DNA from 4 places in the Streptomyces nodosus genome. Region 1 is predicted to be linked to each of the others. Evidence: riboswitches for the same ligand, from Rfam matches in the RefSeq annotation. Region 1 holds a riboswitch; each other region holds the start of a gene.
What was found. Region 1 has a riboswitch for cobalamin ahead of CP978_RS22510 (ribonucleoside-diphosphate reductase subunit alpha). Riboswitches for the same ligand answer to the same signal wherever they lie in the genome.

Region 1 (4,157 bases):
CCCGCGGCGATCTACGCGGCCGGTGCCTCCGGCTTCTTCGCGGTGCCGTACACCATCCTGGTCTACCCGCTGATCTTCACCTTCCTGCCGCGGCTGTGGTCGGTCTCGCACCGCCACGGATACGTCACGACCTCGGACTTCGTGCGCGGCCGCTTCGGTTCGAAGAGCCTGTCACTGGCGATGGCGGTCACCGGCATCCTGGCGACCATGCCCTATATCGCCCTCCAGCTGGTCGGCATCCAGGCGGTGCTGGACGTGATGGGGGTGGGCGGCGGTGACGACACCAACCGGTTCGTGAAGGACCTGCCGCTGCTGATCGCCTTCGGCGTGCTGGCGGCGTACACCTACTCGTCGGGGCTGCGGGCGCCCGCCCTGATCGCGTTCGTGAAGGACACGCTGATCTACATCGTCATCGCGGTGGCGATCATCTACATCCCGATCAAGCTGGGCGGCTTCGACGCGGTCTTCAGCAAGGCGGGCGAGGCGTTCAGCCAGGTCAACCCGGCGACCGGCAAACCGCGCGGGGCCCTGGCGCCACCGGAGGCGGGCCAGTGGACCTATGCCACCCTGGCCCTGGGCTCCGCGCTCGCGCTGTTCATGTACCCGCACTCGATCACCGCGACCCTGTCGTCCAGGAGCCGTGAGGTGATCCGCCGCAACACCACGATCCTGCCGATCTACTCGCTGATGCTGGGGCTGCTGGCGCTGCTGGGGTTCATGGCGATCGCGGCGGGGGTCAAGGTCGACAACGGGCAGCTGGCCATCCCGCAGCTCTTCGAGAACATGTTCCCGGACTGGTTCGCGGGCGTGGCGTTCGCGGCGATCGGCATCGGGGCACTGGTGCCGGCGGCCATCATGTCCATCGCGGCCGCGAACCTCTTCACCCGCAACATCTACAAGGACTTCATCAACCCGGCCGCCACCGCCCGTCAGGAGACCAGGGTCTCCAAGATCGTGTCGCTGCTGGTGAAGGTGGGCGCCCTGGTCTTCGTCCTCACCATGGACAAGACGGTGGCCATCAACTTCCAGCTGCTCGGCGGCATCTGGATCCTGCAGACCTTCCCGGCCCTGGTCGGCGGTCTGTTCACCCGCTGGTTCCACCGCTGGGCACTGCTGGCGGGCTGGGCGGTCGGCATGGTCTACGGCACGGTCGCCGCGTACGGGGTCGCCTCCCCGACCCAGAAGCACTTCGGGGGCTCGGCGAAGGAGATCCCGGGCATCGGTGAGATCGGTTACATCGGCCTGACCGCGTTCGTGCTGAACGTCGTGGTCACCGTGGTGCTGACCTTCGTCCTGAAGGCCCTCAAGGCCCCCGAGGGCGTCGACGAGACCAGGCCGGACGACTACACGGCGGACGCGGGCGACCCGCACGTCCAGGTGGAACTGCCACCGGCCACCGCCGGGTCTTCCCACTAGTGCCTGTCGGGGCACTAGGTGCGAGGCGTCGGGCCGTCGGTGGAATCCGGCGGCCCGACGGCATTCCGGTCGTGCAGACTCGGCCGTATGGACATCATCATCAGACCGGCCACCCCCGACGAGTACGAGACCCTCGGCGAGATCACCGCCCGGGCCTACCTCCGGGACGGACTGCTCGACTTCGGGGACGACGACGCCTATCTGGGTGAGCTGAGGAACGTCGCCAAGCGGGCCGCAGCCGCCGAGGTGCTGGTCGCCGTCGAGCGGGACCGGGTGCTCGGCGGGGTGACCTTCGTGCCGGACGGCGGACCCATGGCCGACATCGCCGGCCCCGGGGAGGCCGAGATGCGGATGCTCGCCGTCGACCACGCCGCCCGCGGGCGCGGGATCGGCGAGGCCCTCGTGCGCGCCTGTGTGGAGCGCGCCAGGGCCGTGCCAGGGCAAAGGGGCCTGGTGCTGTCCACCCAGCGCTCCATGCACACCGCCCACCGCATCTATGAACGCCTCGGATTCACCCGCTCACCGGACCGCGACTGGAACCCTCTGCCCCACCTGGACGACCTCACCCTTCTCACCTATCAGTTGACACTCTGACACACTCCGGAACCGATGCGGCACAACATCTGGGGGTGCCACCGCGACCCGGCACAAGATGTATGCTCGTGCTCGCTGTCGCCGCAGGGGAATCCGGTGCGAATCCGGAACTGTCCCGCAACGGTGTACTTGTGCGTGTTCGCCCCCGAGGTGTGCGCCCGAGCGTCAGTCCGAGGACCTGCCGACAGCGCGCCCGGCCGTCCGGCCCGGGCGCTGCCGTCCGGGCCTCGTGGAGTGGGCCGGCGGACACGACGCCGCGCGCGCTCGTGGCTGCCCCCTGCCCTCCGCCGGGCCCCGTGCCGAGCGAGGGAGAGCCCCACGTGACCATCGCGCCAGCCGATCCGGCTTCAGCGACACCGTCCATGACGTCGACGGTGGCAGACGGTCCCGGTACCGCACTGCTGCGGACCCTGACCGAGCTGACCGCCGACCTCCCCGACGCCGACCCCGGCCGGGTCGCCGCCGCCGCGCTGCGCGGCCGGTCCGCCCGTGCGGACGAGGCGGAGCTGCGCGAGCTGGCCACGGAGGCCGCCGCGGGACTCATCTCCGAGGACCCCGCCTACTCCCGGCTGGCGGCCCGGCTGCTGACGATCGCGATCCGGGCCGAGGCCGCCTCGCAGGGCGTCGCCTCCTTCACGGGCTCCATCTCCGTCGGGCACCGCGAGGGCCTGATCGCCGACCGCACCGCGGAGTTCGTGCGCCTGCACGCCTCCCGCCTGGACGCGCTGATCGACGAGGGGGCCGACGACCGCTTCGGCTACTTCGGCCTGCGCACCCTGCACAGCCGCTACCTCCTGCGGCACCCGATCACCCGCAAGGTCATCGAGACGCCTCAGCACTTCATGCTGCGGGTGGCCTCCGGCCTCGCCGAGGACGACAGCGCCCGTGCCGTGGACGAGGTCGCCGCGCTCTACGGGCTGATGAGCCGTCTGGACTATCTGCCCTCCTCCCCCACCCTCTTCAACTCCGGCACCCGGCACCCGCAGATGTCCTCCTGCTATCTGCTGGACTCCCCGCTGGACGAGCTGGACTCCCTCTACGAGCGCTACCACCAGGTCGCCCGCCTGTCCAAGCACGCCGGCGGCATCGGCCTCTCGTACTCCCGCATCCGCTCCCGCGGCTCCCTGATCCGGGGCACCAACGGGCACTCCAACGGCATCGTCCCGTTCCTGAAGACCCTGGACGCCTCGGTCGCCGCGGTGAACCAGGGCGGGCGCCGCAAGGGTGCCGCCGCCGTCTATCTGGAGACCTGGCACTCCGACATCGAGGAGTTCCTGGAGCTGCGCGACAACACCGGCGAGGACGCCCGCCGTACGCACAACCTCAATCTGGCGCACTGGATCCCGGACGAGTTCATGCGCCGGGTCGACTCCGACGGGACCTGGTCGCTGTTCTCCCCGTCCGATGTGCCGGAACTGGTCGACCTCTGGGGCGAGGAGTTCGACGCCGCCTACCGCAAGGCGGAGGCGGCGGGCCTGGCGAAGAAGACGATGCCGGCCCGGGACCTGTACGGCCGGATGATGCGCACCCTCGCCCAGACCGGCAACGGCTGGATGACCTTCAAGGACGCCGCCAACCGCACCGCCAACCAGACGGCCGAGCCGGGCCATGTCGTGCACTCCTCCAACCTCTGCACGGAGATCCTGGAGGTCACCAACGACGACGAGACCGCGGTCTGCAACCTGGGCTCCGTCAACCTGGGCGCGTTCGTCGACCCGGCGAAGGACGACATGGACTGGGAGCGGCTGGACGCCACCGTGCGCACCGCCGTCACCTTCCTCGACCGCGTCGTCGACATCAACTTCTACCCGACCGAGCAGGCCCGGCACTCCAACGCCCAGTGGCGTCCCGTCGGCCTGGGCGCCATGGGTCTGCAGGACGTCTTCTTCCAACTGCGCCTGCCCTTCGACTCCCCCGAGGCCAGGAAGCTCTCCACCCGGATCGCCGAGCGCATCATGCTCGCCGCCTACGAGGCCTCCGCCGACCTCGCCGAGCGCAACGGCACGCCGCCCTCCTGGGAGAAGACCCGCGCGGCCCGGGGCGTGCTGCACCCGGACCACTACGGCGTCGAGCCCACCTGGCCGGAGCGCTGGGCGGCCCTGCGGGAGCGCGTCGCGACCGTCGGCATGCGCAACACGCTGCTGCTG
Region 2 (4,157 bases), 2.1 Mb from region 1:
CGGGACCCGCTCGGGGGCGGGTCCCGGGCCTATGCCACCGTCAGGCGCCCCAGCGCACGGCGATCGTGTCGCCGACACTCACGGTCGTCTCCCGCGCGGCGGAGGTGAAGGCCGAGCCGTCGATGCTGACCTTCCAGGTGTTCGAGCCGCTGCCGGCCTTGCCGTTGAGCGAGGTGACGGTGCCCGTACCGGAGGACGGGGTCACGCCGGTGACGCAGCCGGACGGGGTGGCCGCGCCGATGGCCGCGTCCAGGACCGCGCCGAGCGTGGTCGTCGAGCCCGTCGGGGTGAGGGCGACCGAGCAAGCCTTCAGATGTCCGGCCCCGTCGTCCACGGTGAGGGCCAGCCGTGCCGCCGAGCCGGAGGTGAGGGAGCCCTGGCTCACCCACCGTGGGGCGCCCGCGGTGGTCGGCACGGGCGGGTCGGCGGTGAAGCCGCCGCCGGCCACCGCCCGCAGCGCGTCGATCGACGCGTACGCCGACGGGTTCGTGTCACCGGGCAGATACCGGAAACCGCCGCCCGGGTTGAACTGCTGCGCGATCAGGAAGTCCACCGGGGTCTTGCCCATGGAGGTGAGGAAGTCACCGGTCTGCGGGTTGATCCCACAGGCGTTCAGGCCGGACACGGCCCACCCGTTGGAGTCGGTGTTGGTCCCGAACATCGTGTTGAAGGCGCCGCTGTTGGCCACCAGCTTGCCCTTCAGGAAGCCCTTGGCCCTGACGACGGCGGCATCGGTGTTCGGCACGCCGGAGACACACAGGGCGGCCATCGCGGCGCCGGTCATGTCGACGTCGCTCGCCGCGCCGAGCTGGGCCGGATCGCCCTCGGCTTTGCTGTAGTTCCAGCCGCCGTCGTTGTGCTGGTTGGCGCGGACGGTGCCGACGATCGAGTCGCGCAGCGCCTGCGGTATCCGGATCTGCCCCGACTGGGTCCTGGCGCCGTTCAGGGCGAGCGCGGCGAACACGGTGCCGTTGAAGTTGGCGGCCGGGCCGAAGTAGCCGGTCTCGGAGGTCCCCCAGTAGCTGTAGATGTCGGCGATCAGATTGCGGGAGGCCGAGATGCGGGCGGGGTCGATCCCGGCGGCGTAGGCGTTGAGCGTGGCACGCTCGTAGTCGGTGACGACGGGTGAGGTGGAGGGCCAGGCGCTGGTGGACAGCAGGGCCCGGTAGACGGTTCTCGCGTTCTTGCCGGTGTCGCCGCCCGGAGTGATGTCCACGGCGGCGGTGCCGGCGGCGGCGAGGGCGCTGAACGCCCATTCGTTGGACAGTCCGGAGCCGGCGTACGAACCGTCCGCCGCCTGGAGGGACTTGAGATAGCCCGCGCCGATCGTCTTCGAGGTGGCGATCTGCGCCGGGGTGGTGGTCGCGGCCGCGGGCAGCACGCTCAGCGCGAAGGCGCCCAGGGTGGCCGCCGCGGTGAGGGCGGAGCGTCGGACGGACGGGGACACTGCTGCATGGGACATGGCCTGCTCCTTGGATGAAGGACGCCGGCCCGTCCCGGTGCCGGGCCCTGGCGACCTGCGGAGCAGCGGGTGCGGCCGCCGTCCGGAAACGCGTGGACCGGCTTCCAAAGGTGCTTCACCGCTTGGGCATTCGGGCTCGGAACGGCCCTTGCCGCCCCATACCGCTGCGCGTCAGCCCCGGACTCCCACCGGGTTCCCCCACTCGGCAGTCGGGACGGTACCCGAGGTGCACGGCCGTCGCCAGCGGCCACCCCGGACGTCACCGGGGCCTGCCCTGGACCGTCTTGACGTCGGTCGTGAAGCATGCTCAAATCCGCTTGTCACACGACAAGTTCCAGGGGAAGCCGGTCGAAATCCGGCGCTGACCCGCAACCGTGGGCCCGGTTCCGCCGGGCGAGCCGGAATGCCTGGAGCGTGTTCTTCAGCAACAGACGCCGTCGCGGACTACGGCGTGGTGCGACCAGCCTCCGGTCCACCGGGACACCCCAGGCGGCGGAGGCCCTCTGCCACGTCTTCGCCCGCGCGCGCAGGCACGAGGGGGCCGTGATGAGGACCGGTAGGCGAAGAATCGGGCGAACGGCGACAACGATCCCACGGCGCGTGGTGTCGTTCGTAACGGCTCTGCTGGTGCTGCCGGCGGCCTGCGTGACGTTCCTCACGACGACACCCGCCTCGGCCGACGGGGCCGGTGACTGCACCGCGACCGAGGGCGCCGTGGTCGCCGTCGACTTCGGGCCGTTCGGCGGAAAGGTCGAGCGCGGCTGCGACCCCACGCCGACCACCGGCTACGAGCTGCTGCACGACGCCGGTTTCAGCACCACCGGCACCCAGCACGACGGCCCCGCCTTCATCTGCCGCATCGGCTACACCTCCTACAACTCCGGTACGCAGTACCCGACTCCCGACAAGGAGTCCTGTGTCCTGACGCCGCCCTACTCGGCCTACTGGTCCTACTGGATTGCCTCCCCGGGCCAGGACGACTGGACCTACAGCCAGTACGGCGCCATGAGCCGCAAGCTCAAGGACGGCGACGTCGACGCCTGGGTGTTCGGCGCCACGAACCCCGGCGGCACCACCGGCAGGCCCGCCTTCAGCCCCGACGACGTACGCGCAGGCGGCCCCCAGGCGCCCGACCCGGGCAGCACACCCACCGGCGCTCCCGGCACGATCGACACGACCGCCGCAGCACGCTGGCTCAAGGGCGGCCTGACCGACGGCGAACGCATCGTCGACGACGGCGCGGACACCCCGAACTACTCACTCACCGCCGACGCCGCGTACGCCCTCGCCGCGGTGGACGGCAAGAGCGCCACCCTCGACAAGGTCACCGACTTCCTCGCCGCCCACACCGAGGACTTCGCCTACCCCGACGGCCCCGACCGGGCCCCCGACGCCACCGCCGCAGCCCGCCTGGCCCTCCTCGCGGAGAGCACCGAGGGCGACCCGCACGCCGTCGGCGGCCACGACCTCATCGGCGACCTCACCAAGAACGTCTGCCCGGCGGGCCCCGAGTCCGACGAGCCGACCCCCGGCTGCACCGCCAAGGGCGACTTCCGGGGCGCGACCTACGCCGAAGGTCAGGCGCTGTCCGTGCTGGCCCTGCTGCGGGCCGGGCAGACACCCCCGGCCGAGACCGTGGCGCGCCTCACCCAGCTCCAGTGCAAGGACGGCGGCGTCACCAGCATCCTCATCCGCCCCGGCGAGTACTGCGACGGCGATCCCGCCACCACCGGACTCGTCGCCCTGGTGCTGCACCAGGCGGGCGGCCAGGAGGACGCGGTGGCCCGGGCCCGCACCTCTCTGACCAAGTCCCAGCGCGAGGACGGCGCCTTCCCCGGCTACACCGGCTCCCCCAGCGGCAGCATCACCGCGACCGCGTACGCCGCCCAGGCGCTGAGCGCCCTCGGGGACACCGACCGCGCCGACGTGGCGGTCGCATGGCTGTCCCGGCAGCAACTGGAGAGCGGCGGCTTCGGCTTCGAGGAGGACGCCACCGACCCGGTCGTCTATCCGACCTCGCCGGCCGTCCTCGCCGGCACCGGCACCAGCCTGGTCACCCTCACCACGAAGAAGTCCGAACCCACCGAGCCGCCCACCACCGGCACGCCGACCGGCCCCACCGGAAACCCGACCACCCCCGCGCCGGGCACCGGACCCGACCTCAAGAAGGGCGTCGCCTACCTCACCAAGGCGGCCAACCTGAAGCAGGGCCAGTACTACACCGCCGGACCCGACTCGGACGGCGCCGACTTCGGCCTCACCATCGACGGCGCCTATGCGCTGGCCGCCACCGGCCTGAACGACGCCAAGCTGCGCGGCATCGTCGACTTCCTCGACCACCAGGGCAAGGACGGCGAGGGCCGCACCGTCAACGACTGGACGGGCGTCGGCACCAAATACACCGCCGGCGGCTCCCTCGGCAAGACCGCGCTGCTCGCCGAGTCGGTGGGCCGCGACCCGCGCCACTTCGCCGGCCACGACCTGATCGCGGAACTCGACAAGGCGGTCTGCGACGGGCCGAGCACCGCCCCCGACCGCTCCTGCGCGGCCAAGGGCGCCTACACCTACGCGCCGTCCGTCTTCTCCCAGTCCCTGGCCGTCATGGCGCAGCTGCGCGCGGGCGAGACCGAGGCGGCCGAGCAGCCGCTCGCCTACCTCGAGAGCCTTCAGCAGCCCAGCGGGGCCTTTCCGAGCC
Region 3 (4,157 bases), 1.9 Mb from region 1:
AGGTTGATGGACAGTCCGGTCCTCAGGAAGAACCACACCGCGAGCGGGAAGAGGAAGTTCGCCGGGAAGGACGCCAGCACCTGGACCACGGGCTGGGCGATGCGGGTCAGCCGGGGCGAGAAGCCGATCTTCACACCGATCGGCACCCAGATCACGGTCGCCACCGCCACCAGCAGCACCACGCGGGCGAAGGTGGCCAGGCCCAGCAGCAGCGGTTCGCCGAAGACACCCAGGCCGGTGCGGTCGTAGAGGTAGTGCCCGAGGTCGGTCAGACCCCACAGGATCAGCCCGCCCGCCCCCACGGCGAAGCACACGTCCCCGGCGCGCCGCCGCACCGGGTCGACGGCCAGCGGCCGGTCGTCGGTGCCGAACACCCGCCCGGCCCGGTTCAGCTGCCGTCCCAGCGGGCCCAGTGCCCGCCCCAGCAGCCGCGGCCAGTGCGAGCGGCGCAGGAAGTCCAGGACCACGGAGCGCTGGACCTCGTTCGCCTCGGACTGTTCGTTCTTGAACTTCTCCGCCCAGGCGGTCAGCGGGCGCCAGAACAGGAAGTTCACCCCGATGACCATCACCGCCATGGCGAGGATCGCCCAGCCGACCTTGCCCAGGTCTCCGTCGGCGATGGCGGCGCCGGCGTAGGAGCCGACGCCCGGCAGGGAGTACTGCTGGTTGTTGACGCTGATCGCCTCCGAGGCGACCAGGAAGAACCAGCCGCCGCCGAAGCTCATCATGCCGTTCCAGACCAGGCCGATCATCCCGGCGGGCAGCTCCACCTTCCAGAACCGCATCCACCGGGTGAAGCGGAACGAGCGTGACAGCTCGTCGAGTTCACGCGGCAGCGAGGTGAGAGAGGAGTAGAAACCGAAGGTCATGTTCCACGCCTGGGAGGTGAAGATAGCGAAGATCGACGCGCACTCCAGCCCCAGCATCGAGCCGGGGAACAGGGCGATGAACCCGGACACCGCCACGGTCAGAAAGCCCAGCACCGGCACCGACTGCAGGATGTCGAGGGCGGGGATCAGGATCCGCTCCAGCCGGCGGCTCTTGGCCGCGGCATAGGCGTAGCCGAAGGTGAAGGCGATCGACAGCGCCAGTGCGGCGAACATCCGCAGCAGGGAACGCGCCGCGTCGTAGGGCAGCTGCGACGGGTCCGTGTCGATGTGCACGTTCTGCCGGCTGTTGAAGGCGACCGTGGTGCCCTGGCCCACCCGGAGCACGACATAGAGCAGGACCAGGACCGCGGCGGCGACCGCCGCGTCCACCCAGGTGAGCTGCGACAGACGCCTGGGCGGCCCGGCCGCCACCGGGGTACGCGCCAACGCCTCGGCCGGCCTGGTGTCCGTACGGAACGACATCACGAAACCTCCACCCCCAGCCTGGGCAGGACGACACGGCCCGACCGCGACGGACACTCCGGCGGCGGAACAAAGTCACTCAGGCAGCATGGGAAAAACAGGTAAGGAAGGGATATGCGCACGGGCGGTCACCATCGCCTCACCGGGACCGGGGCCGTATCCGGCGCAAGAACGAGGGCCGATCGGCCCGGACGGGAAGAGTCAGCGCGTGCCCGGAAGGCAGCGTGGACTGGGAGGGTCTGCACCCATGGCTGCCTCCCCTTCGTGATGTGGCTCCGCCCCGGTCGTGCCGGGAGGCACGCGGGACCCGACTCCAAGAGTGTGCCCGTCATTGCGTCCATACGCAAATATCCAGGTCGCCGTGGTCCCATCACATCGCTCGCCGGCCGCCGACGGGCGGAGCCCGGCGTCCGCCCACCTGTCCCATCCTCGCGTCCGTATGCCGGACGGTTGCCCGACCTACCGCATCCGGCCCCGTACGCTGACCGGTGCAGCTGGTTCGCCCCGTCAGCCAGGCGGGAGCGTCGCAAGAGGGAACCCGGTGGGAATCCGGGACTGCCCCGCAGCGGTGAGCGGGAACGACCGCCGTCATACGCACTGGGCCCCGTGAGAAGGGCCTGGGAAGCGACGGCCACTAGGTGTCCTCTCGACGAGGACGCGCCCGCGAGTCCGAAGACCTGCCCGCTGACCGTGTGCGAACCACTCGTGCGCGGACATCCCGGTGACCTTCGAGGGCGGGTCGGCGTACGGACAGGACCGATGACCGTGTGCGTGTCGCACACGATCACGGTGTCCCGTTCGTCACCCCTTCGCGTTCTCGTCCCGTCCCCGGGATCTCAGGGATTCATCTCGCGAAGGAGATCTCCGTGACCATCAAGTCCGCAGACGCGGCAGCACGGGCCACCGTGTACGGCTACCCCCGGCAGGGCCCGGACCGGGAACTGAAGAAGGCGATCGAGGGCTACTGGAAGGGCCGCGTCACCGCCGACGCCCTGAAGGCCACCGCGGCCGGACTGCGCACCGACAACTGGCGGCAGCTCGCCGAGGCCGGCCTCCACGAGGTGCCGACCGGTGACTTCTCGTACTACGACCATGTCCTGGACACCACGGTCATGGTCGGCGCGATCCCCGAGCGCCACCGGGCCGCCGTCGAGGCGGACGCGCTGGACGGCTACTTCGCGATGGCGCGCGGCACCCAGGAGGTCGCGCCGCTGGAGATGACCAAGTGGTTCGACACCAACTACCACTATCTGGTCCCGGAGCTGGGCCCGGACACGGTGTTCACGGCGGACTCCGCCCGGCAGGTCGCAGAGCTGGCGGAGGCCCGCGCGCTGGGTCTTTCGGCCCGGCCGGTCCTCGTCGGCCCCGTCACCTATCTTCTGCTGGCCAAGCCCGCGCCCGGTGTGGCCGCCGACTTCGAGCCGCTCTCCCTTCTCGACCGGCTGCTGCCCGTGTACGCGGAGGTGCTGGCCGATCTGCGGGCGGCGGGCGCCGAGTGGGTACAGCTCGACGAGCCGGCCCTGGTGCAGGACCGCACCCCGGGCGAACTGGATGCCGCCGCGCGCGCCTACCAGGGCCTCGGCGCGCTCACCGAGCGGCCGAAGCTGCTGGTCGCCTCCTACTTCGACCGGCTGGGCGACGCCCTGCCGGTGCTCGCCAAGGCCCCGGTCGAGGGCCTCGCCCTGGACTTCACCGAGTCCGCCGCCGCCAACCTGGACGCGCTCGCCGCCGTCGGCGGGCTCCCCGGCAAGCGGCTGGTCGCCGGCATCGTCAACGGCCGCAACATCTGGGTCAACGACCTGGAGAAGTCCCTGTCCACGCTCGGCACCCTGCTGGGTCTGGCCGACCGGGTCGATGTGTCGGCCTCCTGCTCCTTGCTGCACGTCCCTCTCGACGCGAGCACCGAGCACGACATCGAGCCGCAGATCCGGCGCTGGCTCGCCTTCGCCCGGCAGAAGACCGACGAGATCGTCACCCTCGCCAAGGGCCTCTCCCACGGCACGGACGCCATCGCCGCCGAACTGTCGGCCAACCGGGCCGATCTGGCCTCCCGCGCCGACTCCCCCATCACCCACGACCCGGCCGTCCGGGCCCGCGCCGCGGCCGTCACCGACGCCGACGCGCGCCGCTCGCAGCCCTACGCCGAGCGCTCCGCCGCCCAGCGCGCCCACCTCGGCCTGCCGTTGCTGCCCACCACCACGATCGGCTCCTTCCCGCAGACCGGTGAGCTGCGCTCCGCCCGCGCCGACCTGCGCACCGGGCGCATCGGCACGCCCGAGTACGAGGAGCGCATCAAGGCCGAGATCCGGGAGGTCATCGCCTTCCAGGAGAAGACCGGGCTGGACGTGCTGGTGCACGGCGAGGCCGAGCGCAACGACATGGTCCAGTACTTCGCCGAGCAGCTCACCGGCTATCTCGCCACCCGGCACGGCTGGGTCCAGTCCTACGGCACCCGGTATGTGCGCCCGCCGGTCCTGGCCGGTGACATCTCACGGCCCGAGCCGATGACGGTGCGCTGGACGACCTACGCCCAGTCCCTGACGGACCGCCCGGTCAAGGGCATGCTCACCGGGCCGGTCACCATGCTCGCCTGGTCCTTCGTACGGGACGACCAGCCCCTGGCCGAGACCGCCCGCCAGGTGGCGCTCGCCCTGCGCGACGAGGTCGAGGACCTGGAGACGGCCGGGACCTCCGTGATCCAGGTCGACGAGCCCGCGCTGCGGGAGACCCTGCCGCTGCGCGCCGACGAGCGCGAGGCCTATCTCGCCTGGGCGACGGAGGCGTTCCGGCTCACCACCGGCGGGG
Region 4 (4,157 bases), 2.2 Mb from region 1:
CTGCCGCACCAGGGCGCGGGCGGCGGTCAGTTCGGTCGCCATGTCGGCGAGGCGGAAGCGCAGCGCCTGGGAGTCGAGCAGGCGCCGGCCGAAGGCCTCCCGGTCGGCGAGGTGGGCGAGGCTCCGGTCGAGGGCGCTGCGGGCGCCGCCCAGGGAGCAGGCGGCGATGCCGAGGCGGCCGCCGTTCAGGCCGTTCATCGCGATCCGGAAGCCCTCCCCCTCACGGCCCAGGAGCCGGTCGGCGGGCAGGCGTACGCCGTCCAGGACGACCTGGCGGGTGGGCTGGGCGTTCCAGCCCATCTTGCGTTCGTTGGGGCCGAAGGTGATGCCCGGGTCGTCCTTGTCGACCAGGAACGCGGAGACCCCGCTCGCGCCGGCGCCGCCGGTGCGGGCCATGACCACATAGACCTGGGAGGCGCCCGCCCCGGAGATGAACTGCTTCACCCCGGTGAGCACCCAGTGGTCGCCGTCGCGCACGGCCCGGGTGCTGAGGGCCGCCGCGTCCGAGCCGGCGCCCGGTTCGGTCAGGCAGTAGCTGGCGAGGTCGTCCGTCGCGCACAGCCTCGGCAGCCATCGTTCGCGTTGGGTGTCGTCACCGTAGCGGTCGATCATCCAGCCGACCATGTTGTGGATGGAGAGATAGGCCGCGATGGCGGGGCAGCCGGAGGCGAGGGTCTCGAAGATGAGGACGCCGTCGGTGCGGCTGAGTCCGGAGCCGCCGTGCTCCTCGCGGACGTAGATCCCGCCGAGGCCGAGCCCGGCGGCCTTGCGGAGCACATCGACGGGGAAGTGCTTGTCGCGGTCCCAGTCCAGGGCGTGCGGGGCCACATGGTCCTGGGTGAAGTCGAGGGTGGCCTCGACGAGGGCCTGCTGGTCCTCGGTGAGCAGGGTGCTGGTCATGGTCGCTCAGCCCATCGTGGGAATCGTGAAGCTGGCGCCTTCGCGCAGCCCGGCGGGCCAGCGGGAGGTGACGGTCTTGGTGCGGGTGTAGAAGCGGATGGAGTCCGGGCCGTGCTGGTTCAGATCGCCGAAACCGGAGCGCTTCCAGCCGCCGAAGGTGTGATAGGCGACCGGCACCGGGATGGGTACGTTGACGCCGACCATGCCGGTGTCGACGCGCCGGGTGAAGTCGCGGGCGGTGTCCCCGTCGCGGGTGAAGAGGGCGACGCCGTTGCCGAAGGGGTGTTCGCTGGGCAGGCGCAGGGCCTCCTCGTAGTCGGCGGCGCGGACCACGGACAGCACCGGGCCGAAGATCTCCTCCTGGTAGATACGCATCTGCGGGGTGACCCGGTCGAAGAGCGAGGCTCCGGCGAAGAAGCCGTTCTCATGGCCGGGGAACACGAAGTCCCGGCCGTCCACGACGAGTTCGGCGCCTTCCTCGACTCCGAGGTCGACATAGGAGCGGACCCGGTCCAGGGCGTCCCGGCCGACCAGCGGACCGAAGTCGGCCTGGGGGTCGTCGCTGCGGCCGATGCGCAGGGTGCCGATGCGTTCGGTGAGGCGTGCGACCAGGGCGTCGGCGGTGGCCTCGCCGACCGGGACGGCGACCGAGATCGCCATGCAGCGCTCGCCCGCCGAGCCGTATCCGGCGCCGATCAGGGCGTCCACGGCCTGGTCCAGGTCGGCGTCCGGCATCACGATCATATGGTTCTTGGCGCCGCCGAAGCACTGGGCCCGCTTGCCATGGGCGGCGGCGGTGGCATAGACGTGCGCGGCGATCGGCGTGGAGCCGACGAAGCCGAGGGCGGCGACGCGCGGGTCCTCCAGGAGGGTGTCGACGGCTTCCCGGGCGCCGTTGACCACATTGAGGACGCCGGGCGGCAGGCCCGCCTCCAGGAAGAGCTCGGCGAGCCGCAGCGGGACGGAGGGGTCACGCTCGGACGGCTTGAGGATGAAGGCGTTGCCGCAGGCCAGGGCGGGGGCGGCCTTCCAGAGGGGGATCATGGCGGGGAAGTTGAACGGGGTGATGCCGGCGACGACGCCGAGGGGTGCGCGCAGCGAGTGGACATCGATGCCGGTGCCCGCGTTGTCGGTGAACTCGCCCTTGAGCAGATGCGGGATACCGGCGGCGAACTCCACGACCTCCAGGCCGCGTTGGATGTCCCCGCGGGCGTCGGCGACCGTCTTGCCGTGCTCGGCGGACAGCAGCCGGGCCAGCGCGTCCTTCTCCTCCTCGACGAGCTGGAGGAAGCGCAGCAGGACCCGGGCGCGACGCTGTGGGTTCCACTCGCCCCACTCGCGCTGTGCCTCGACGGCGACGGCGATCGCCGCCTCGGTCTCGGCCCGGTCGGCGAGCGGCACCAGGGCCTGGACCTCGCCGGTGTTGGGGTCGTACACATCGCCGTAGGACCCCGAGGTCCCCGGGGTGTGCTTGCCGCCGACGAAGTGGGTCAGCTCGCGGACATCGGTGTGATCAAGTGGACGGATCATGGGTGCCTGCTCTCGTCAGGTGATCCGGGATGGCGCGGCGTACCGGCGCACGGGTGATGTGCGCGGCTCGCGCGGAACGCGTATGGCGTGGGAACCCTCAGGGGGTGACGGTGGGATTGCCTCTCGGGCAGTGCCGGTCGAGTCCGCCGGGGTCGTGAATGCGCACCGGTGCCATGCGTGTCAGCTCCATCCTCGTGGACAACACGGAACGTCCCGCGGCCGGTATCCTGACTCCCGGATCAGCGCGCGCCGTCCGCCTTCCCGACATCCTGCTCGTCAGTGGCGTCCTGCTCGACGGCGTGCTCCCCGGTCACAGTGGCGGGACCGTGCCGGAATCACACCGGCTTCCCTGCACCGCGGGCCTTTCCCTCCACTATATAGTTGGGCTTCCTAGTAATTCCATTAGTCCGCGCTCACCCGGTTCCGGAATCCGTCGGCCGGGGCTCCGTGAACCGCACCGGTGCCCGGAAGCGGGCACGGCGGGCGGCGCGCCGGAAGGTGGTCAGCACCGCCGGACCGACCAGTAGCACACACACGAAGTTGGTGACCGCCCGCCCGGTGTCCCAGCCCAGCGAAGTGGCCAGGTCGAAGGCGACATAGCGGTGCCACTGCTCGGTGAAAGGCAGCCCCGGGAGATAGGCGATGGAGCTGTTCGGGTCGAGGGAGAACGGCCAGAAGGAAAGGTTGAGCAGAAAGCCGAAGAGATAGCCGGAGAGCGATCCGTAGCCGGCCAGCATCAGGACCTCACGCCGGCCGCTCGCCCTGGGCAGCAACCCGGCGAGCATCCCGACGAAGGCGCAGCCGAACATCTGGTACGGCATCCAGGGCCCCACTCCCCCGGTGATCAGCGCCGAGGCGAACAGCGAGGTGCAGCCGAGGACGAAGCCGAAGCCGGGCCCGTAGACCCGTCCCGCCAGCACCAGGACGAAGAAGACGGTCTCGATGCCGGCGGTTCCGGCTCCCAGGGGGCGCAGGGCCGCGTTCACGGCGGAGAGGACGCCCAGCATGGCGAGCGCCTTGGAGTCGATGCCGCCCTCGGCGATCTCGGACAGCACCACGGCCAGGACCAGCACCAGCAGCACGCCGAAGATCAGCGGCGGGGCGTAGGCGGAGCCGAAGGTGCCCGGTGCGACGACGAACGGCCAGAAGAACGCCACGAGGCCCAGGAACGCGGCCAGTGTCATGACCACACCGGCGCGGGGAGTCAGCCGGATGGCGGTCCCGGTGGCTGTGCTCATGGGTGTGTTCCTCCCTCACTCTCGCCGGTCAGGGCCCGAGCGACCTGATCGACCGTCAGGAAGGGCAGCGGGAAAAGGATCTTCGCCGTCTGCGGGGCGAACGTCGGTGAGGAGACGATGACTTCGGCCGTCGGTCCGTCGGCCACCACGTCGCCCTCGGCCATGACGACCACCCGGTCGGCGGCGCGGGCGGCGAACTCGACGTCATGGGTGGAGATCACGACCGCCCGGCCCTCGGCGGCGAGGGTGTCGACGATGCCGATCAGCTCCGTCTTGGCACGGTAGTCCAGGCCCCGGGTCGGCTCGTCCAGGAGGACGACCCGGGGCGCGGCGGAGAGCTGGACGGCGAGGACGAGCGCGAGCTTCTGCCCCTCCGACAGGTCCCGCGGGTGGGTGGCGTCGTCGATGCCGGGCGCGAGCCGGTCGAGGAGGGCGCGGGCCTTCACCAGGGTCCCCGATTCGGCGTCCGCCTGGTCGAGTTCCTGGCGG

Region 2: another riboswitch for cobalamin. It lies ahead of CP978_RS31695 (prenyltransferase/squalene oxidase repeat-containing protein); the one in region 1 lies ahead of CP978_RS22510 (ribonucleoside-diphosphate reductase subunit alpha).
Region 3: another riboswitch for cobalamin. It lies ahead of metE (5-methyltetrahydropteroyltriglutamate--homocysteine S-methyltransferase); the one in region 1 lies ahead of CP978_RS22510 (ribonucleoside-diphosphate reductase subunit alpha).
Region 4: another riboswitch for cobalamin. It lies ahead of CP978_RS31720 (CoA-acylating methylmalonate-semialdehyde dehydrogenase); the one in region 1 lies ahead of CP978_RS22510 (ribonucleoside-diphosphate reductase subunit alpha).

What each region holds. Positions count from the first base shown of each region.
Region 1 covers NZ_CP023747.1:4,968,648-4,972,804, reverse strand. Annotated here, with positions in the region: gene mctP (monocarboxylate uptake permease MctP) at 1-1,416, shown strand, start outside; gene CP978_RS22515 (GNAT family N-acetyltransferase) at 1,504-2,010, shown strand; cobalamin riboswitch at 2,073-2,210, shown strand; gene CP978_RS22510 (ribonucleoside-diphosphate reductase subunit alpha) at 2,331-4,157, shown strand, end outside.
Region 2 covers NZ_CP023747.1:7,114,469-7,118,625, forward strand. Annotated here, with positions in the region: gene CP978_RS31690 (prenyltransferase/squalene oxidase repeat-containing protein) at 41-1,462, opposite strand; cobalamin riboswitch at 1,587-1,661, opposite strand; cobalamin riboswitch at 1,755-1,888, shown strand; gene CP978_RS31695 (prenyltransferase/squalene oxidase repeat-containing protein) at 2,009-4,157, shown strand, end outside.
Region 3 covers NZ_CP023747.1:6,870,691-6,874,847, reverse strand. Annotated here, with positions in the region: gene CP978_RS30520 (ABC transporter permease) at 1-1,352, opposite strand, end outside; cobalamin riboswitch at 1,831-2,051, shown strand; gene metE (5-methyltetrahydropteroyltriglutamate--homocysteine S-methyltransferase) at 2,219-4,157, shown strand, end outside.
Region 4 covers NZ_CP023747.1:7,122,515-7,126,671, reverse strand. Annotated here, with positions in the region: gene CP978_RS31725 (acyl-CoA dehydrogenase family protein) at 1-900, opposite strand, end outside; gene CP978_RS31720 (CoA-acylating methylmalonate-semialdehyde dehydrogenase) at 907-2,430, opposite strand; cobalamin riboswitch at 2,631-2,804, opposite strand; gene CP978_RS31715 (ECF transporter S component) at 2,844-3,668, opposite strand; gene CP978_RS31710 (ABC transporter ATP-binding protein) at 3,665-4,157, opposite strand, start outside.